Regions from separate parts of the Mixta calida genome, predicted to be linked through region 2. Evidence: predicted binding sites of a transcription regulator. Region 2 holds the regulator's gene; each other region holds the start of a gene.
What was found. The regulator PurR, encoded in region 2, represses purine synthesis genes. The targets are predictions, from matches to a motif close to CANGCAAACGTTTGCNTG.
Positions count from the first base shown of each region.

Region 1 (6,954 bases), 1.2 Mb from region 2:
CAGCATCTGCGCGTCACGGTGCATCAGCCGCTCTGGCTGGCGTGGGAATATCTGGATGCGGATAACCAGTGGCGTCCGCTGGTCGAAGATCGTCGCACCAGCGCCTATCTGCTGAATGCGCACGGCGACGGCGTGGCGCACTACCAGCGCCGTTTCGCCGACGATCGCTACTACGGGCTGGGGGAAAAAGCGGGCGACCTAGAGCGCAGTGGACGACGCTTTGAGATGCGCAATCTGGATGCGATGGGCTATAACGCCGCCAGCACCGATCCGCTCTACAAGCATATTCCGTTTACCATTACCCGCCGCGAGCAGGTTAGCTTCGGCCTGTTTTACGATAATCTCAGCAGCTGCTGGCTCGACCTCGGCAACGAACTGGACAACTATCATCAGCCTTACCGCCGCTATCAGGCGGAGGCGGGCGATCTCGACTACTACCTGTTTTTCGGTCCGCGCGTGCTGGACGTCACTAAAGCCTTTGTGCGGCTTACCGGAAAAACCTGTTTCGGGCCGAAGTGGAGCCTGGGCTACAGCGGCTCCACCATGCACTACACCGACGCGCCCGACGCGCAGCACCAGCTACAGCAGTTTATTCAGCTCTGCCGGCAGCACGCTATTCCCTGCGACTCTTTCCAGCTTTCTTCCGGCTACACCTCCATCGGCAATAAGCGCTACGTATTTAACTGGAACTATGAAAAAGTGCCGCAGCCGCGCCAGCTAAGCGCGGCGTTTCATGAGGCGGGACTGCGGCTGGCGGCCAATATCAAACCCTGCCTGCTACAGGATCATCCGCGTTATGAAGAAGCGGCGCGGCAGGGGCTGTTTATTCGCGATTCCGAATCGGATGCGCCGGAGCGCTCCTGCTTTTGGGACGATGAGGGATCGCACCTCGATTTTACCAATCCCGATGCGATACGCTGGTGGCAGCAGGGCGTCACCACGCAGCTGCTGGAGATGGGCATCGATGCCACCTGGAACGACAACAACGAATATGAGATCTGGGACGGCGAGGCGCGCTGTCACGGCTTCGGTCGCCCCGTGGCGATTAAGCACATTCGTCCGGTGATGCCGTTGTTGATGATGCGCGCCTCGCTGGAGGCGCAGCAGCGTTTCGCGCCGCAGCAACGGCCTTACCTGATTTCGCGCTCCGGCTGCGCCGGTATGCAGCGCTACGTACAGACCTGGAGCGGCGACAACCGCACCAGCTGGCAGACGCTGCGCTACAACACGCGCATGGGGCTGGGGATGAGCCTGTCGGGGCTGTATAACGTCGGTCACGACGTCGGCGGCTTCTCCGGCGACAGGCCGGACGCGGAGCTGTTTGCCCGCTGGGTGCAGAACGGCGTGATGCATCCGCGTTTTACCATACACTCATGGAATGACGACGGCACGGTAAACGAGCCGTGGATGTATCCCGCCGTAACGGACATCGTGCGCGAGGCGATCCGCCTGCGCTACCGTCTGCTGCCTTACTTTTACACGCTGCTGTGGCAGGCCAGCGTTGACGATGAGCCGATGCTGCGGCCCACCTTTCTTGATCATGAACATGACGCACACGCCTGGCAGGAAACGGATGATTTTCTTATCGGACGCGATCTGCTGGTGGCGAGCGTGGTGGAGCCGGGCCAGCGTCAGCGCCGGGTATGGCTGCCCGATAACGGCACAGGCTGGTACTGCTTCTGGAGCGGACAATGGTACGGCGGCGGACAGTGGATCACGCTGGATGCGCCGCTGGAGCGGCTGCCGCTGCTGGCGCGCGCCGGCGCCGGGCTGCCGATGTCGCAGCGGCTGGCGCATGTGGACGCGGCTGCGGACAATCAGCGCGAGCTGCGGCTGTTTCCGCTGTCAGCAGGAGAGAGCGAAGGAATGCTTTTCGAGGATGACGGCGAAAGCTACGGCTGGCGTGAGGGCGATGCGCTCTGGCTGCGCTGGCGAATGACCTGCGACGCGACGCGCATTACGCTGAACATAGCGCGGGAAGGGCGCTATCAGCCCGCGTGGCGGCAGTTAGAGATAGTGCTGCCATCCGGCGAACGGCGTGAATTGTGGATTAACGGCGAAGCTGCCTCAGCGTATCGACTGTAGCGTCGCAGGCTAAAAAGGCGCGCTTCAGGCGCGCCTTTTTTATGGCGTAACGGGAGGCATGCAGCTCATTGCCGACTATTGCTTTAAGATGCGGCACGGCGTTTTTTGGGCGCTTTTAGCGCGACTTTTTAGCATTATGGAAGACATTCAGCTCTGATTGCCGCCTTATGGCGAAGGCTATGTCCGCTTTTTGCGCGTTTTTTTCAGCGGCGTGATAGTTTTTACTTCGCTTTCCACCCAGCCATCCTGCAGGCGGGTTTGCAGCTTGTCGCCAGGCTGAAGCTGCCCGGCGGTTTTCAGCACCTCGCCGGTGGGCGTCTGCGTCACGCTGAAGCCGCGTGCCAACGTCGCCAGCGGGCTGACGCCTTCCAGATGTCCCGCCAGCGCGCCGAAGCGCTGTTTTTCTTCACTCAGCCGCTGCCGCATCGCCTGCGTCAGACGATATTGCCACTGCTGAAGCTGCTGCTGCGCACGGTTGATATTACGCTGCGGCTGCTGGGCCGCCAGGCGCTGCGTCAGACGATCCTGCTGGCGCGCGGCCTCGCGCAGACGCAGCTGTAACGCCTCGTCCAGCCGCCGTTGCAGACGGAACAGCGCCGTCTGCTGGCGTGCCAGCCGCAGCTGCGGATGCTGCTGCTGCAAACGGTGTTGCAGGCGGGTAAAGGTGCGCTGCTGCTGGGCCAGGTAGTAGTCCATCGCCATCTCCAGCCGCGTCTGCTGCGACTGCAGCTGGCGCAGCAGTTCCACCTGATTGCGACTGACGATCTCCGCCGCGGCGGAAGGCGTCGGCGCGCGCAGGTCGGCGACAAAATCGGCGATGGTTACGTCGGTTTCATGGCCGACGGCGCTGACGATCGGAATGCGGCTGGCGAAAATCGCCCGCGCCACCCGCTCGTCGTTAAAGCTCCATAAATCTTCCAGCGAGCCGCCGCCGCGTCCGACGATCAGCACGTCGCACTCGTTGCGCAGGTTAGCCAGCTCAATGGCGCGCGCGATGGATGCAGGGGCATCGTTGCCCTGGACCGCCGTCGGATAGATGATCACCGGCAGCGACGGATCGCGGCGATGCAGCACGCGCAGCACATCATGCAGCGCCGCGCCGGTAGCGGAAGTGATCACGCCCACCTGACGCGCCGGTTCAGGCAGCGGCTGTTTATGCTGCTGCTCAAACAGTCCTTCCGCCGCCAGCCGCTGCTTCAGCTGTTCAAACTGCTGTTGCAGCAGACCTTCGCCCGCCGGATGCATGCTTTCGACAATCAGCTGATAGTCGCCACGCGGCTCGTAAAGCGTCACCGTGGCGCGCACCAGCACCTGCTGTCCATGCTGCGGACGGAAAGTTACGCGCCGGTTGCTGTTACGGAACATGGCGCTGCGCACCTGGGCGGTGTCATCTTTCAGCGTGAAGTACCAGTGGCCGGAAGCGGGCTGGGTAAAGTTAGAGATCTCGGCGCTGAGCCAGATCTGACCCATCTCGCCTTCCAGCAGCTGACGCACCGTGGTATTAAGGCGGCTGACGGTAAATATATTGGCGGAAGGCGGTAGCGACATGTGATGAGGATCAAATAATAAATCAGCGAGTTAATTCACCGATACTACATGCCTGAAGCAGGGGATCAAGACATTTTCTGAAAAAAAGCTGGAGGCAACCGATTACGCCCTGTATAATGCCGCGGCAATATTTTATCTGTTCTCATTCACCCCAGGTTGAGATATTGCCATGCTACGAATCGCTAAAGAAGCACTCACTTTTGACGACGTTTTGCTCGTTCCTGCTCACTCCACTGTACTGCCTAACACGGCCGACCTCAGCACCCAACTGACCAAAACCATTCGTCTGAACATTCCAATGCTCTCTGCCGCCATGGATACCGTGACCGAAGCCGGTCTGGCTATCGCGCTGGCGCAGGAAGGCGGGCTGGGCTTTATCCACAAAAATATGTCCATCGAGCGCCAGGCGGAAGAAGTGCGCAAGGTGAAAAAGCATGAAAGCGGCGTCGTGACCGATCCGCAGACCGTGCTGCCGACCACTACGCTGCGTGAAGTAAAAGAGCTGACCGAGCGCAACGGTTTCGCCGGCTATCCGGTCGTGACGGAGGATAACCAGCTGGTCGGGATTATCACCGGCCGCGACGTACGTTTCGTGACCGATCTCAACCTGCCGGTCACCGCCGTGATGACGCCAAAAGAGCGCCTGGTGACGGTTAAAGAGGGTGAAGCGCGCGAAGTGGTGCTGCAAAGAATGCATGAGAAGCGCGTCGAAAAAGCGCTGGTGGTGGATGACAGCTTCCGTCTGCTCGGCATGATCACCGTAAAAGATTTCCAGAAGGCGGAGCGTAAGCCGCTGGCCTGTAAAGATGAGCATGGCCGTCTGCGCGTTGGCGCGGCGGTCGGCGCAGGCGCGGGCAATGAAGCACGCGTCGATGCGCTGGTGGCGGCGGGCGTTGACGTGCTGCTGATCGACTCCTCTCACGGTCATTCCGAAGGCGTGCTGCAACGCATCCGCGAAACGCGCGCCAAATATCCTAACCTGCAGATCATCGGCGGCAACGTCGCGACCGGCGCGGGCGCGCTGGCGCTGGCCCAGGCGGGCGTAAGCGCGGTGAAAGTCGGCATCGGCCCTGGCTCTATCTGCACCACCCGTATCGTTACCGGCGTCGGCGTGCCGCAGATTACTGCGGTTTCCGACGCGGTTGAAGCGCTGGAAGGCACCGGCGTGCCGGTGATTGCCGACGGCGGCATCCGCTTCTCCGGCGATATCGCTAAAGCGATCGCCGCAGGCGCCGCCTGCGTAATGGTCGGCTCAATGCTGGCCGGCACCGAAGAATCCCCAGGCGAAATCGAGCTTTACCAGGGCCGCGCGTTTAAATCCTATCGCGGCATGGGTTCGCTGGGCGCGATGTCTAAAGGCTCCTCCGATCGCTACTTCCAGAGCGACAACGCGGCGGACAAGCTGGTGCCGGAAGGCATCGAAGGCCGCGTCGCCTATAAAGGCCGCCTGAAAGAGATCGTGCATCAGCAGATGGGCGGCCTGCGCTCCTGCATGGGGCTGACCGGCTGCGCCACTATCGAAGAGCTGCGCACTAAAGCGGAATTTGTACGCATCAGCGGCGCCGGTATTTCGGAAAGCCACGTCCATGACGTGACCATCACTAAAGAGTCGCCAAACTATCGCATGGGATCCTAATCCCGTAATTTTCTCGCCCGGCACCCGCCGGGCGCTTTTATTTATCAGTCTATCGCCCTGGAATTGCCTTAATGACGACGGAAAATATTCATAAGCACCGTATTTTAATCCTCGATTTTGGTTCGCAGTACACTCAGCTGGTGGCGCGCCGCGTGCGCGAGCTGGGCGTATATTGCGAACTCTGGGCCTGGGATGTGACCGAAGCGCAGATCCGCGAATTTAAACCAAGCGGCATCATTCTTTCCGGCGGCCCGGAAAGCACCACCGAACTCGACAGCCCGCGCGCGCCGGAATATGTTTTTAACGCTGGCGTGCCGGTGCTGGGCGTCTGCTACGGCATGCAGACCATGGCAATGCAGCTGGGCGGTAAAGTAGAAGGCTCCAGCGAACGCGAGTTCGGCTATGCGCAGGTGGAGGTCAGAACCGACAGCGCGCTGGTGCGCGGCATTGAAGATTCCATCAGCGCTGCTGGCCTGCCGCTGCTGGATGTCTGGATGAGCCACGGCGACAAGGTAACGGCAATCCCGTCCGACTTTGTCACCGTCGCCAGCACCGAAACCTGTCCGTTCGCCATTATGGCTAACGAAGAGAAGCGTTTCTACGGCGTGCAGTTCCACCCGGAAGTGACCCACACCCGCCAGGGGCTGCGTATGCTGGAGCGCTTCGTGCTGGATATCTGTGAGTGTGAGGCGCTCTGGACCCCGGCGAAGATCATTGAAGATATCGTTGAGCGTCTGCGCGAGCAGGTTGGCAACGATAAAGTGATCCTCGGTCTTTCCGGCGGCGTCGACTCCTCCGTGACCGCCATGCTGCTGCATCGCGCCATCGGCGACCGTCTGACCTGCGTCTTCGTCGATAACGGTCTGCTGCGTCTGAACGAAGCGGAGCAGGTGATGGATATGTTCGGCGACCATTTCGGCCTGAATATCATCCACGTGCCGGCGGAAGCGCGCTTCCTTGACGCGCTGGCGGGCATCGATGAACCGGAAGCCAAGCGTAAAACCATTGGCCGCGTCTTTGTTGAGGTCTTCGACGAGCAGGCGACCAGCCTGAAAGACGTGAAGTGGCTGGCGCAGGGCACCATCTACCCTGACGTGATTGAGTCCGCCGCCTCCGCCACCGGCAAGGCGCACGTAATTAAATCGCACCACAACGTCGGCGGCCTGCCGAAAGAGATGAAGCTGGGCCTGGTCGAGCCGTTGAAAGAGCTGTTTAAGGATGAAGTGCGCAAGATCGGCCTGGAGCTGGGCCTGCCGTACGATATGCTCTATCGCCATCCGTTCCCGGGTCCGGGTCTGGGCGTGCGCGTGCTGGGCGAAGTGAAGAAAGAGTACTGCGATCTGCTGCGCCGCGCCGACGCCATCTTTATCGAAGAACTGCGTAAAGCCGATCTCTACAACAAAGTGAGCCAGGCGTTTACCGTCTTCCTGCCGGTGCGTTCTGTCGGCGTGATGGGCGATGGTCGTAAATATGACTGGGTGGTTTCGCTGCGTGCGGTGGAAACTATCGACTTTATGACCGCGCACTGGGCGCATCTGCCGTATGAGTTCCTGGGCCGCGTCTCTAACCGCATTATTAATGAGATCAACGGCATTTCCCGCGTGGTTTACGATATCTCCGGCAAGCCGCCAGCGACGATCGAGTGGGAATGATTTAACGTCCGGTTTGTCCGGCGCGTATAACGA
Region 1 covers NZ_CP026378.1:3,267,899-3,274,852, reverse strand. Annotated here, with positions in the region: gene C2E16_RS15565 (glycoside hydrolase family 31 protein) at 1-2,085, shown strand, start outside; gene xseA (exodeoxyribonuclease VII large subunit) at 2,263-3,633, opposite strand; gene guaB (IMP dehydrogenase) at 3,803-5,269, shown strand; gene guaA (glutamine-hydrolyzing GMP synthase) at 5,341-6,921, shown strand.
Region 1: a site for PurR is predicted at 3,725-3,742, ahead of guaB (IMP dehydrogenase). Genes of this name have one in related genera too.

Region 2 (6,954 bases):
AGCAGTACGGTAAACAGCATCACTGCGCTGGTGGTCAGCAACGGATGGCTGAGCCAGCCGGAAACGGCCAGGCTGGCGAAAAAGCAGAGGCCCAGTTGCAGGCAGTTCTGCAGCGCGGCGGCCTTGCCGGTATCCTGCGGGAACGGCAGCAGCGCGTTCGCCACCACAATAGGGTAAATGGCGCCGTTGGCCAGCGCCATGCCGCAGAACGGCGCCAGCAGGCCCCACAGCGTCGCTTTTCCGCTCATCGCCACCATAAACAGCGACACGACGCTGATTGCATAGAAGATCAGCAGCGCAGGCAACAGCGTCCTGCCGCTGCGACGCTGCAACGCGGTGCGACAGCCGAATCCGCCCGCCAGAAAAGCGACGGTTTGCGGCATATAGCTCAGGCCAATATCCGCCGGACTTAAACCGAGATCGTGCAGGATAAAGGGTGAGCCGGTCAGCCAGGCGAAAAAGCTGGCGGAGCAGGCGGCATAGATCAGTACGTTGCCGCCGTAGACGCGCGAGGTCAGCATGGTGAAAAAGCCGGCGCGCGGACGCGAATCGTGCGCGGCCGCCGCCGGCGCTTTTTTCAGCCTGGCTGTAGCGAACAGTAGTGGCAGGGTCACCAGCAGCAGCGTCAGGAAAATAGCCCGCCATGAAAAGTGGCTCAGCACCCAGGCGCCCAGCAACGGCGCCAGCGCCGGAGAAAGCGCGACCAGCGGCATAATGGTGGCGAACACGCGGTTAGCCTGCGCGCCGCGATAGCGATCGACCACCAGCGCCTGCCAGCTTACCGTGGCGGAACAGACGCCCACCGCCTGGATAAAGCGCAAGGTCAACATCTGCCAGGTCTCATTCGCCCACAGCATGCCCGCACAGCCGAGGGCAAACAGCGCCAGGCCGAACAGCAGGACCGGCTTACGGCCGAAGCGGTCGGAAAGGGGGCCCCATATCAGCTGCGCGCAGGCGAAGCCGCCAAGAAATACCGTCAGGCTGGCGCTGATGACGCCTGCGGAGGTGTGGAAGCTTTCCTGCATGGCGGTGAACGCCGGCAGATACATATCAGTGGCGAGAAAACCCAGCGTACTGAGCAGCGCCAGATAAAGCATAAATCCTTTTGAACCAGACATCTCTTTCTCATTAATTAGCAGGTGAACAGACGGCGCGAGGGTAAAGGATGTTTTTCTGAATGTGAAACGCTAAAATTTGCCGGTTGATTTCAAAATTTTTGCAGGCAAAAAATGTGGTCAGAACATGCCCTTGAAGTGGTCGACGCCGTCGCCCGCACCGGCAGCTTTTCCGCTGCCGCCGCGGAGCTGCATCGCGTGCCTTCCGCCATCAGCTATACCGTGCGCCAGCTGGAGTCCTGGCTGGCGGTGCCGCTGTTTGAACGTCGTCATCGCGATGTGGTATTAACCGAGGCGGGCGAGCTTTTTATTCGTGAAGGCCGCGCTGTTATCAAAAAAATGCTCGCCACGCGTCGGCAGTGTCAGCAGGTGGCGAACGGCTGGCGCGGCCAGCTGAGCATCGCCGTCGATCGCATTGTAAAACCGCAGCGCACGCGTCAGCTGGTGCTCGATTTTTATCGCCATTTTCCCGATATGGAACTGTTAATCACCCCGGAGGTGTTTAACGGCGTCTGGGACGCGCTGGCGGACGGGCGTGTCGATGTGGCAATCGGCGCGACGCAGGCTATCCCCGTCGGCGGCCGCTTCGCCTTCCGTGATATGGGCGCGCTCAACTGGCGCTGCGTGGTTAACGCCAGCCATCCGCTGGCCGCAGCGACCGGCGGCCTGCAGGATGATGATATCCGTCCCTGGCCTTCACTGGTGCTGGAGGATACCTCGCGCGCGCTGCCGCGCCGCACCACCTGGACACTGGATAATCAGCGACGGCTGGTGGTGCCTGACTGGGAGAGCGCTTTCGACTGCCTGCGCGCCGGTCTCTGCGTTGGCATGGTGCCCGGCCATTTCGCCGCGCCGCTGCTGGCGACGCAGGAACTGACGGAGTTGCCGCTGCCGGTGCCTTTTCCCGACAGCCACTGCTGCGTCAGCTGGTCGGAACAGAGCGGTTCGCCGGCGCTGAGCTGGCTGCTGGATTATCTGGGCGATACGGAGACGCTGAATCGGGAGTGGCTGCGTGAGGAAGAGAGCACTCAGGATAGCGCATTATCCTGAGCGGCAAGGCAAAGGTCGCGGCAGGGATAAGCCGCGATGACGTAAAGCATTAACGACGATAGTCGCGGAACGGGCCGTCAGCCACCGAGCGGCGTTCAATAAGCGTCGGATGCACCTCAATCGTTTGCGATTCTTCGCGCTTATTGATAATGCGATCCAGCAGCATATCGAAGGCGGTTTCGCCTAGTTGCTCTTTCGGCTGATGAACGGTTGTCAGCGCTGGCGTAAAATAGCGCGCGTTGCGCACGTTATCATAACCGATCACCGAAATATCCTGCGGCACGCGCAGGCCCATCTCATCCGCCGCACAAATAGCGCCCATCGCCATAATGTCGCCGCCGCAGAAGACGGCGGTAGGGCGTTGCTTCTGCGCCAGGATCTGCTGCATGGCGCGGTAGCCCGACTCCGGCTCGAAATCGCCCTGCACGATCCACTCTTCGCGCACCGGTATATTCGCCTCGTTCAGCGCCTTCATAAAGCCGGCAAGACGGCCGCCGCCGGTGTTGCGCTCCATCTGTCCGGGAATCACGCCGATATCGCGATGGCCGCGTTCAATCAGATAGCGGCCTGCGATGTAGCCGCCTTCAAAAGCGTTATCCAGCACGGTATCGGTAAAGTCGCCGCGCGACTCGCCCCAGTCCATCACCACCATCGGGATATTGCGGTTCTCCTCAAGCATCTTCAGCAGCGCTTCAGGATATTCAGAACACATTACCAGCAGACCGTCGACGCGCTTTTGCGCCATCATCGACAGATATGCCTGCTGCTTTTGCAGATCGTTATGGGCGTTGCCCAGAATCAGGGTATAGCCGCGGGCGAAGCAGCGCGTTTCCACCGCTTCGATGATTTCCGCAAAATAGGGCGCTTCGCTGGAGGTCGCCAGCAGGCCGATCGACTTGGTGTGGTTCACCTTCAGGCTGCGCGCGACCGCGCTGGGCGAATAGTGTAGTTCTTTGATGGCCGCCCACACCGCCTCGCGCGTCTCTTCCGCGACAAAGCGGGTTTTATTGATGACGTGTGACACCGTCGTCGTAGACACGCCGGCACGCTTCGCGACATCTTTGATTGTTGCCATTAAAAAGATACTCCTGCGCTTATCATAAGGGTTTGATAAGGCTAATGTTAAACGTTTGCGTCCTCGCGGCCTGCTTCAGCGTGCTTATCCATTGTCATTGTGCTGGCTGAGATACGTCTGGCAGGCGGGACGTCTTTAAAAAAGGGCCAACAGCGACGGTTTGCCGGTGTTGCGCAACGCAAGGCGGGGATTCTATCAAGCTGACGCAAAGAAAACGAGATTTTTACCGGTGAGTATGGGAAAATCTATACCGTTATTGTTTGTGTGGTTAAAGGAGAGGCCGGGTGAGCACCGATTTAAAGCTGTCGTTAAGCACCACTGTCGCAGCATTGCTGATGATCATCGCTTTCAGCTTAACCGCTGTCATGCATTGATCGGATGATGCGTATAAAAAAAGCCTGTCGCAAGACAGGCTTTTTTGTTGCGCAACGCGCTTAGCGGATGGTTTTTGGCGTCATTACGCGACGCGCGCCGACATAATGGCGCTCCCAGTAATCATCGCTGAGCTGGCTGATTTGAATATCTTTACCGGTGCGCGGCGACTGAATAAAACGACCGTTGCCAAGATAAACGCCAACGTGATCGGCGGCGCCGCGGTTATTAATGCGGAAAAAGACCAGATCGCCTTTTTCCAGCGACTGACGGTTGACCGGCGCGGCGTCACGCAAGTGATACATCTCATTGGCGGTGCGGGGAATTTTAAATTTCACCACATCCTTATAGGCGTACCAGACCAGACCGCTGCAGTCGAAGCCGGTGTGAGGCGAGGTGCCGCCCCACAGGTAAGGTTTGCCCAGCTGACCCATCAGCTTGTTCATCGCCGTTTCACGCGCTTTCTGATAACGCTCGCGGTGCGCCTTACTCATTTCGAGCGGGCCACGGGCCTTGGTCTGCTTTTTATCGCCGCGCTGATGGCCATAGCGCGCCTTCGCCGTCCTGGCCATACTTTTTTTCTTTGCGCTGTTCTCTTTTGCCGTTTTAACCGGTGAGCGGCCTTTTTTCGTGGTTAACGCTGGGGATACCGCGACGGTTGCCGTTTTGCCTTTCTTTTTGACTTTGCTTTTTTCCGCCGTCGCCGTACGCGTTTTTTTACTGGTGGTTTTTAAGGGGCGACGCTTGCGCCGTTCATCTTCACGGGCGCTTTTCTTATCAATCTTATGCTGACTGGCCTTAACCGGCGCCTGCGGAGAGGCCTGCGCAACGTTAAAGAACAGCTGAGCAAAAGCCAGCATAAAAAGCGTAATCAATAAACGCATAGTGTGGTTACAGTAATAGCGCGATAACGGCGCGAAGTTGATCCTATTTCTGCCATAAGGCAGACCCCTGAAGGCCGATTCTAATCTAACTTTTTCCGAAAAGATAAAGCCTTTTGCAATTGAATGGCCTTTAATTGCATAAAGATGTAAAAATAAACCGAAACAGGCGCTTATCTCGACAGAATTATTACTATTTATTAATCGCCGGGCGTAATGATGAAGAAGCGGACGTTATTTTATCAGCAGCATTTGGCATAATGCGCTAAATCATTTATCCCTACAGAAAATGTCGTTTTCAGTGACCCGCTACAGTCGCTACAATCAATAGACACGAAGCAAGCTATTTAAGGAAGGCAATTATGAGTACTGTTGAAAAAATTCAGCGCCAGATCGCAGAAAACCCGATCCTGCTGTACATGAAAGGCTCGCCGAAGCTGCCAAGCTGTGGTTTTTCTGCTCAGACGGTTCAGGCTCTCTCTGCCTGCGGCGAGCGCTTCGCCTATGTGGATATCCTGCAAAACCCGGATATCCGCGCTGAACTGCCTAAATATGCCAACTGGCCGACCTTCCCGCAGTTGTGGGTGGATGGCGAACTGGTCGGCGGCTGCGATATCGTTGTCGAAATGTTCCAGCGCGGCGAGCTGCAAACGCTGATCAAAGAGACGGCGGAAAAATATAAAGCGGCGGAATAAGTTTTAGCCAGCTGCTAAAAAATAAAAGGGCGCATCGGCGCCCTTTTTTACTGGCGTGCGGCGGCTACTCCTCCAGCTTCAGCGCTTCTTCGACCGGCTCCTCATCTTCTACCGGCAGCGGCGGCCAGCCGCCTAAACGTTTCCAGCGGTTCACCAGCTCGCAAAAAAGTTCTGCGGTGCGCTCGGTATCGTAAAGCGCAGAGTGCGCCTGACTGGCGTCAAAGGCGATGCCGGCCGCTTTACAGGCTTTCGCCAGCACCGTCTGGCCGACGACCAGGCCGCTAAGCGCCGCGGTGTCGAAAGTGGCGAAGGGGTGAAACGGGTTACGCTTCAGACCAGCGCGTTCGGCGGCGGCCATCATAAAGCTGTGATCGAAGTTGGCATTATGCGCCACCATAATGGCGCGATTGCAGCCGCGATCCTTCAGCCCTTTGCGCACCTGCTTAAAAATTTCATGCAGCGCGTCATATTCGCTGACGGCGCCGCGCAGGGGATTATGGGGATCGATGCCGTTGAACGCCAGCGCCTCCGGTTGCAGAACCGCGCCTTCGAAAGGCTCGACGTGAAAATGCAGGGTCTGGTCAAGCTGCAGCCAGCCTTCTTCATCCATTTTCAACGTGACGGCGGCGATTTCCAGCAGCGCATCGGTCTTCGCATTGAACCCGGCGGTTTCCACATCAATCACCACCGGATAAAAGCCGCGAAAGCGGTCGGATAAGGCGTTCAGTTGTTTCGGTTCAGACATCAGGATCTCATTGGCGAAAAAATGCAGCGCGCATTATGGCAAATTTCGTCGCCGCTTGCAGCAGCGCAAAAAAGAAGGGCGCCCGCAGGCGCCCTGAAACTTAGTGGCCGAGGCCTTGTCCGGCCTGCTTGTTTTCAATCAGCTCGATTTTGTAGCCGTCCGGGTCTTCCACGAAAGCGATAACGGTGGTGCCGCCTTTTACAGGGCCCGCTTCACGCGTCACGTTGCCGCCCGCCTGGCGAATTTTTTCGCAGGTCGCCGCAACATCGTCCACGCCCAGCGCGATATGGCCGTAAGCGTTGCCGAGGTCGTACTTATCCACGCCCCAGTTGTAGGTCAGTTCGATGACCGCGCCTTCGCTTTCGTCGGTATAACCTACAAACGCCAGGCTGTATTTGTACTCCTGGTTTTCGCTTTCACGCAGCAGACGCATGCCGAGAACACGCGTATAAAAATCGAGGGAGCGCTGCATATCGCCAACGCGCAGCATAGTGTGAAGTAAGCGCATAATATTCTCCAAAAGGGTGTCATCATCCGATGACGGTCAAAAAAGCTTAGTATAGCCGCCGATTTGCAACGGCACTGCCGCCAGGTTGAGTAGACCAGTCGACTTGAAATGGGCGTTTTTATTTAACGCGCCGCCAACAGCTGCAAAATTGCCTGTAGCGCCTGGGTTAACGCGCTGCCGTCGCGACGGATTTTGCTTTGCAAGCTGGCGCCCAGCCAGAGCGAGTAGAGCGTTTGAGCCATTACCTCCGGCGTCCAGCCTGGCTGAAGCTCGCCCTGCGCAGCGGCCTGGCGCAGCGTGCTCGTTAGAATCGCTATCTGCGCGGCGGCGCCATGCGCCAGCGTTAGTCTCATCTCCTCTGAGAGATCGCAGACTTCCGCAGAGATTTTTACGGCCAGACAGTTTTCGATATGGCCCGTCGCGCGAAAGCGCTGCTCCGCCTGCTGGTAATAGTCCAGTAGCTTCTGGCGCGGCGCCGACGGCCGATCATCAAACCAGCTCTGCATCGCGTGG
Region 2 covers NZ_CP026378.1:2,098,244-2,105,197, forward strand. Annotated here, with positions in the region: gene punC (purine nucleoside transporter PunC) at 1-1,118, opposite strand, end outside; gene punR (DNA-binding transcriptional activator PunR) at 1,230-2,165, shown strand; gene purR (HTH-type transcriptional repressor PurR) at 2,215-3,240, opposite strand; gene cydH (cytochrome bd-I oxidase subunit CydH) at 3,525-3,614, shown strand; gene C2E16_RS09960 (C40 family peptidase) at 3,675-4,496, opposite strand; gene C2E16_RS09965 (Grx4 family monothiol glutaredoxin) at 4,853-5,188, shown strand; gene rnt (ribonuclease T) at 5,253-5,933, opposite strand; gene gloA (lactoylglutathione lyase) at 6,034-6,441, opposite strand; gene C2E16_RS09980 (TetR/AcrR family transcriptional regulator) at 6,564-6,954, opposite strand, start outside.

Region 3 (6,954 bases), 2.1 Mb from region 2:
TCTCTCCGACGGAGGAAACCTTTAGCAATGCGGCGAAAGGCGCTGACTGGAGCAAATCCTACGCGCAGGATCTGACCAATCAGAAAGGAAAAGACGCGTGGCCGATCACCACTACCACCTTCATCCTGATGTACAAGAACCAGACCAACGCGGAAAAAGGTGCTGAAGTGCTGAAATTCTTCGACTGGGCTTATAAAGACGGCGATAAGACGGCGACCAGCCTGGATTATGCAACGCTGCCGGATGAGGTTGTTGAGCAGATCCGCTCTGACTGGAAAGCGCAGATTAAAGACAGCTCCGGTAAGGCGCTGTACCAGTAATGATTTAACGGTGTACGCACCGTTGCAGGGGCCGGCTGAACCGGCCCGCAGTATCCGGGCGGCTGAATGCCGCCCCTGTGAATTTCTTCTGTCGAGACTTTTATGGCTGAATCCAGGCCGACATTTAAGGCCCCAGGAAAACAAGGTGACATTATTTTTGGCGCGCTGGTCAAACTGGCTGCGCTGATCGTGCTTTTGTTGCTTGGCGGCATCATTATCTCCCTGCTCTTCTCCTCCTGGCCCAGCATTGAGAAATTCGGTTTCTCTTTCCTGTGGAATAAAGAGTGGGATGCCCCGAATGAAAACTTTGGCGCGCTGGTGCCCATCTACGGCACCGTCGTGACCTCCCTGATCGCACTGCTGATCGCCGTACCGGTCAGCTTCGGCATCGCGCTGTTCCTGACCGAGCTGGCGCCAGGCTGGCTGCGCCGCCCGCTGGGCGTGGCGATCGAACTGTTGGCGGCGATTCCCAGCATCGTGTACGGCATGTGGGGACTGTTTGTCTTCGCGCCTTTGTTCGCTGAATATTTTCAGACGCCGGTGGGCAACGTGCTCTCCAGCATTCCTTTCGTCGGCGCCCTGTTTGAAGGCCCGGCGTTTGGCATCGGCATCCTCGCGGCGGGCGTGATTCTGGCGATCATGATCATTCCCTATATCGCTTCGGTAATGCGCGACGTGTTCGAGCAGACGCCGGTGATGATGAAAGAGTCTGCTTACGGCATCGGCTGCACCACATGGGAAGTCATCTGGCGCATCGTGCTGCCCTTCACCAAGAACGGCGTGATCGGCGGCGTGATGCTCGGTCTGGGACGCGCGCTAGGCGAAACCATGGCGGTGACCTTTATTATCGGTAACACCTACCAGCTCGACAGCGTATCGCTCTATATGCCGGGCAACAGTATCACCTCCGCGCTGGCGAATGAGTTTGCCGAGGCGGAATCAGGCGTGCATGTCGCCGCGCTGATGGAGCTGGGGCTGATCCTGTTTGTCATCACCTTTATCGTGCTGGCGATTTCCAAGCTGATGATTTTACGACTGGCGAAAAGTGAAGGGGCGCGCTCATGACCACACTCGATCTGCATGCCCGCGCCGAGTTGCAGGCGTCACGCCGCAAAATGCAGGCGCGTCGCAGCATCCGTAACAAAATTGCCCTGACGCTGTCGATGCTGACGATGGCGTTCGGCCTGTTCTGGCTGGTGTGGATTCTGTTCACCACCATTACGCGTGGTGTCGACGGCTTTTCGCTGGCGCTGTTTACTGAAATGACGCCGCCGCCGAATACCGCTGGCGGCGGGCTGGCTAACGCCATCGCCGGCAGCGGCCTGCTGATCCTCTGGGCGACGCTGTTCGGCACCCCGCTGGGCATTATGGCTGGGATCTACCTGGCGGAGTATGGCCGCAAATCCTGGCTGGCCGAAGTGATCCGTTTTATTAACGATATCCTGCTGTCGGCGCCGTCCATTGTCGTCGGGCTGTTCGTTTACACCCTGGTCGTCGCGCAGATGCAGCACTTTTCCGGCTGGGCGGGCGTGATCGCGCTGGCGCTGCTGCAGGTGCCCATCGTGATTCGCACCACGGAAAATATGCTAAAGCTGGTGCCGGACAGCCTACGTGAAGCAGCCTACGCGCTGGGTACGCCGAAATGGAAAATGATCTCCGCCATTACGCTGAAAGCGTCGGTATCCGGGATTATCACCGGCGTCCTGCTGGCCATCGCGCGTATCGCCGGCGAGACCGCCCCGCTGCTGTTTACTTCGCTGTCGAACCAGTTCTGGAGCACCGACATGATGCAGCCGCTGGCCAACCTGCCGGTCACCATCTTTAAGTTCGCCATGAGCCCTTTCGCCGAATGGCAAAGTCTGGCCTGGGCTGGCGTTCTGTTAATCACGCTGTGCGTCCTGTTGCTGAACATTCTGGCGCGTGTGATTTTTGCCAAATCGAAACATTAATTCACCGTGACGCGACAGCGGCGCGGCGTTAAGAGAAAGAGAAAACTATGGTTAATCAGTCATCCGGCAAAATTCAGGTTCGCGATCTGAACTTTTACTACGGTAAATTCCATGCGCTGAAAAACATCAATCTGGATATCGCCAAAAACCAGGTCACCGCCTTTATCGGACCGTCCGGCTGCGGTAAATCTACCCTGCTGCGCACCTTCAATAAGATGTTCTCGCTTTACCCGGAGCAGCGCGCCGAGGGTGAGATTCTGCTGGATGGCGAAAATATTCTTACCGAGTCGCAGGATATCGCGCTGCTGCGCGCCCGCGTCGGCATGGTGTTTCAGAAGCCGACGCCGTTCCCGATGTCGATTTACGACAATATAGCCTTCGGTGTACGCCTGTTTGAAAAGCTTCCGCGCGCGGAGATGGATGAGCGCGTACAGTGGGCGCTGAGTAAAGCGGCGCTGTGGAATGAAACCAAAGACAAGCTGCATCAGAGCGGTTACAGTCTCTCCGGCGGCCAGCAGCAGCGACTCTGCATCGCGCGCGGTATCGCCATTCGCCCGGAAGTACTGCTGCTGGACGAGCCCTGCTCAGCGCTGGACCCGATCTCTAGCGGTCGTATCGAAGAGCTTATCACCGAGCTGAAGCAGGATTACACCGTGGTGATCGTGACGCACAATATGCAGCAGGCGGCGCGCTGTTCCGACCATACCGCCTTTATGTATCTGGGCGAGCTGATCGAGTTCAGCGACACTGACACCCTGTTTACGAAGCCGCATCAGAAGCAGACTGAAGACTACATTACTGGCCGTTATGGTTAACTGGAGACCTGTATGGATAATTTAAACCTGAACAAACATATCTCCGGCCAGTTTAACGCTGAGCTTGAACATATCCGCACCCAGGTGATGATCATGGGCGGGCTGGTGGAGCAGCAGCTCACCGACGCCATCACTGCGATGCATAATCAGGATGGCGAGCGGGCGTTGCGCGTGATCGATGGCGATCAGAAGGTCAACATGATGGAAGTGGAGATCGATGAAGCCTGCGTGCGCATTATTGCCAAGCGGCAGCCGACCGCCAGCGATCTGCGCCTGGTCATGGCGATCATCAAAACCATTTCCGAGCTGGAGCGCATCGGCGATGTAGCGGAGAAGATCAGCCGTACGGCGCTGGAGAAGTTTGGTCAACAGCATCAGCCGCTGCTGGTCAGCCTGGAATCGCTGGGCCACCATACTATTCAGATGCTGCATGACGTGCTGGACGCCTTCGCGCGCATGGATTTAAGCGCGGCGATTGAGATTTACCGCGAAGATAAAAAGGTCGACCAGGAGTATGAGGGCATCGTGCGCCAGCTGATGACCTATATGATGGAAGATCCGCGTACTATTCCCAGCGTGCTGACCGCGCTGTTCTGCGCGCGCGCCATCGAGCGTATCGGCGATCGCTGTCAGAATATCTGCGAGATTATTTTCTATTTCGTCAAAGGTCAGGATTTCCGCCACGTTGGCGGCGACCGGCTGGACAAGCTGTTGGCGGGCGACGACAACGGCAGCAGCCCGGCCTGATTTCCCATCAAGCGGCTCATCCTCAACCGCGCGCCTTTAACCGCGCGGTTGAGCTTTCCCTTCTCTTCCGACCAATAATCCCCTTAACGCGTCAGCGACCAACCGCGCTCGCGCCACAGCGCGGGCAGCTGCGCCAGATCGTCGAAAGGCGTCACCAGCGGATGATCGATAGGCCGATTATGGGCGTCGGCGCAGTAGTAAAATACCGGGATGCCCGCCGCGATGCCAGCGTTGGCGCCCGCTTCGGAGTCATCGATCAACGCGCAGCGCTCAATTGGCACCTGCATCTGCTGCGCCGCGTGAAACATCAGCTGCGGGTCCGGCTTCCAGTGGCCGATATCGTAGCCGCTGTACAACCGATCATCAAAAAAGGAGAGCATATCGGTCAGCCCCAACGAATGCTGCATCTTCGGCACGGTGCCGTTGGAGACCACGCACATCGGCACGCAGATCCGTTCCAGTAGCGCTCTTGCGCCCGGAATAGGTTGCAGATGCGCATTAAAAAGATGCGCCACCTGTTGACGATATTCCCGCTCAATCTCCTCTACCGGCGCATTCAGCGGATGCTGGCGACGGACATCAGCGATAATGTCGTAGAGCTTGACGCCCTTATACTTTTCAAACATCTCCTGTAGCGACAGTTCAGCGCCGTAGCGGGCGAAGGTATCGACATAGGCCTGGGTACAAAGGCGTTCGCTGTCCACCAGCGTCCCGTCGCAGTCAAAAAACAGACATTCAATGCTCATTTATACGTCATCCTTAATGATATTACTTGCTCCACTTTAACCGACTGCGCGCAGAATGCGACCCGTTCAGCGGTGATTTAAGGCAAACCGCAACCGTTTGCGAAAAATCAGTGTACTGTTGAGCCAAAATCGCTAGCATACGCTGCGACCTCTTTTCCCGTTCGGATGTAACACATGACTAAACAAGGCTTATTACAGCGGCTGTTCCGACTTGAGGAACATGGCACGACGGTGCGAACCGAAGTGATTGCCGGTTTTACCACTTTCCTGACGATGGTTTACATCGTCTTTGTAAACCCGCAGATCCTCGGCGCCGCCGGCATGAATACGCAGGCCGTTTTCGTGACGACCTGCCTGATCGCCGCGCTGGGCAGCATTCTGATGGGGGTTATCGCCAACCTGCCGGTAGCACTGGCGCCGGCGATGGGGCTGAATGCCTTTTTCGCTTTCGTCGTGGTGGGCGCGATGGGCTATTCATGGCAGGTCGGCATGGGGGCCATTTTCTGGGGCGCGACGGGCCTGCTGCTGCTGACGCTGTTCCGCGTGCGCTACTGGATGATCGCCAATATCCCGCTTAGCCTGCGTACCGGCATCACCGCCGGGATCGGGTTGTTTATCGCGCTGATGGGGCTGAAAAACGCCGGTATTATCGTGGGCAATGAGGCCACGCTGGTGACGGTGGGCGATTTGACGTCGCATAGCGTACTGCTGGGGGCGCTGGGCTTCTTTATTATCGCGGTGCTGGCTTCACGCAACGTCCATGCGGCCGTGCTGATCTCAATTGTGGTGACCACGCTGGCCGGTCTGATGCTGGGCGATGTGAAATACAGCGGCATCTTCTCCGCGCCGCCTTCTGTCGGCTCCGTTATCGGGCAGGTCGATCTGGGCGGCGCGTTAAATATCAGCATGGCGGGCGTAATTTTCTCTTTTATGCTGGTTAACCTGTTCGACTCCTCCGGCACACTGATCGGCGTGACAGATAAAGCGGGCCTGGCGGATAAAGACGGCAAATTCCCGCGTATGAAGCAGGCGTTGCTGGTTGACAGCGTCAGCTCTGTGGCTGGCGCCGCTATCGGCACCTCGTCGGTGACCGCTTACATCGAAAGCTCTTCCGGCGTTTCCGTCGGCGGACGCACCGGTTTGATGGCAGTGGTGACCGGCATTCTGTTCCTGCTGGTGATGTTCCTGTCGCCGCTGGCATCAATGGTGCCCGGCTACGCCGCGGCGGGCGCGCTGATTTATGTTGGCGTGCTGATGACTTCCAGCCTGGCGCGCGTGAAATGGGACGATCTCACCGAGGCGGTGCCAGCGTTCGTGACGGCGGCGATGATGCCGTTTAGCTTCTCAATTACCGAAGGCATTGCCCTGGGCTTTATCGCTTACTGCGTAATGAAGGCGGGTACGGGACGCTGGCGTGAAATCAGTCCCTGCGTAGTCGTAGTGGCGCTGCTGTTCGTACTGAAAATCGCTTTTATCGATTCCCACTGATCTCCATACGGCTGCAGCCCTGGCGCTGCAGCTGCCTTTCCAGCGGCATGCTGGTCAGCCGTAGCATTTGCTGCTCCATATTCGTTTTATTCAACTCAATATCTCGCAGCGCGTTCCAGTTATGGGCGTCGTCGATTTCCCACAGGCGCAGACGGCTGGTAGCGGGAGAAAGCGCGCATGACCAGATCAGCAGCGGTTCGACATCGCACACCGCCTGTACGTCGGGAAAAACTTGTGAGCGCAGGCGGCCTGAGGCGGGATGAAGTTGCAGAGAGCTGCCGCAATCGCTGTTTTCACCGGTTAATTTGAGGATACTCTGGCGCAGCGTCCAGATTTGCGTAATCGCTTCCAGCGGGTCCTGCTGCGCATTGATCCAGGCTTTTTCGCCCGAAGAAAGGTGTTGCAGATGGTGTTCTACTGTTTGACGGCTGTGCGCGCGCACCATTTCCATATCCAGCCCGGCGCGGCTCTGTTCTTCCGCCAGCAGCACGCCAATAACATTACCGGCATAGGCAATGCTGAAATCAGGCAGATCGGGATCGATAAAACAGGGACGGCCATTAACGGTGGTGGTTAACCCCGGCAGCTGCGGCATTCCATACACGCGCAGCATCAGTTCGGCCAGCAACATGCGCGCCGCCAGATAACGGCTTCGACGTTTTTCGCTGAGAAAGTGGGCTTTTTCTACAACTTCTGCAGGAATACGATGAACGTCCGCCCGATTTTGGGCAAGCGTCCAGCGTACAAAATGACTTGCCATCTGTCGCTCCGTGAAAATGGTCGGATAATCATCAATGCTATTGTAAGAATTTTCTGAAGCGTTTGCATCCGGCTTTATCCTTAGCCAGGCGCTTTTCAGAATAGGTTTAAATTTGCCTTTTTAAAAGCG
Region 3 covers NZ_CP026378.1:45,715-52,668, forward strand. Annotated here, with positions in the region: gene pstS (phosphate ABC transporter substrate-binding protein PstS) at 1-320, shown strand, start outside; gene pstC (phosphate ABC transporter permease PstC) at 423-1,385, shown strand; gene pstA (phosphate ABC transporter permease PstA) at 1,382-2,269, shown strand; gene pstB (phosphate ABC transporter ATP-binding protein PstB) at 2,317-3,084, shown strand; gene phoU (phosphate signaling complex protein PhoU) at 3,097-3,831, shown strand; gene yieH (6-phosphogluconate phosphatase) at 3,915-4,577, opposite strand; gene C2E16_RS00245 (NCS2 family permease) at 4,752-6,065, shown strand; gene C2E16_RS00250 (4'-phosphopantetheinyl transferase family protein) at 6,049-6,825, opposite strand.
Region 3: a site for PurR is predicted at 4,664-4,681, ahead of C2E16_RS00245 (NCS2 family permease). Genes of this name have one in related genera too.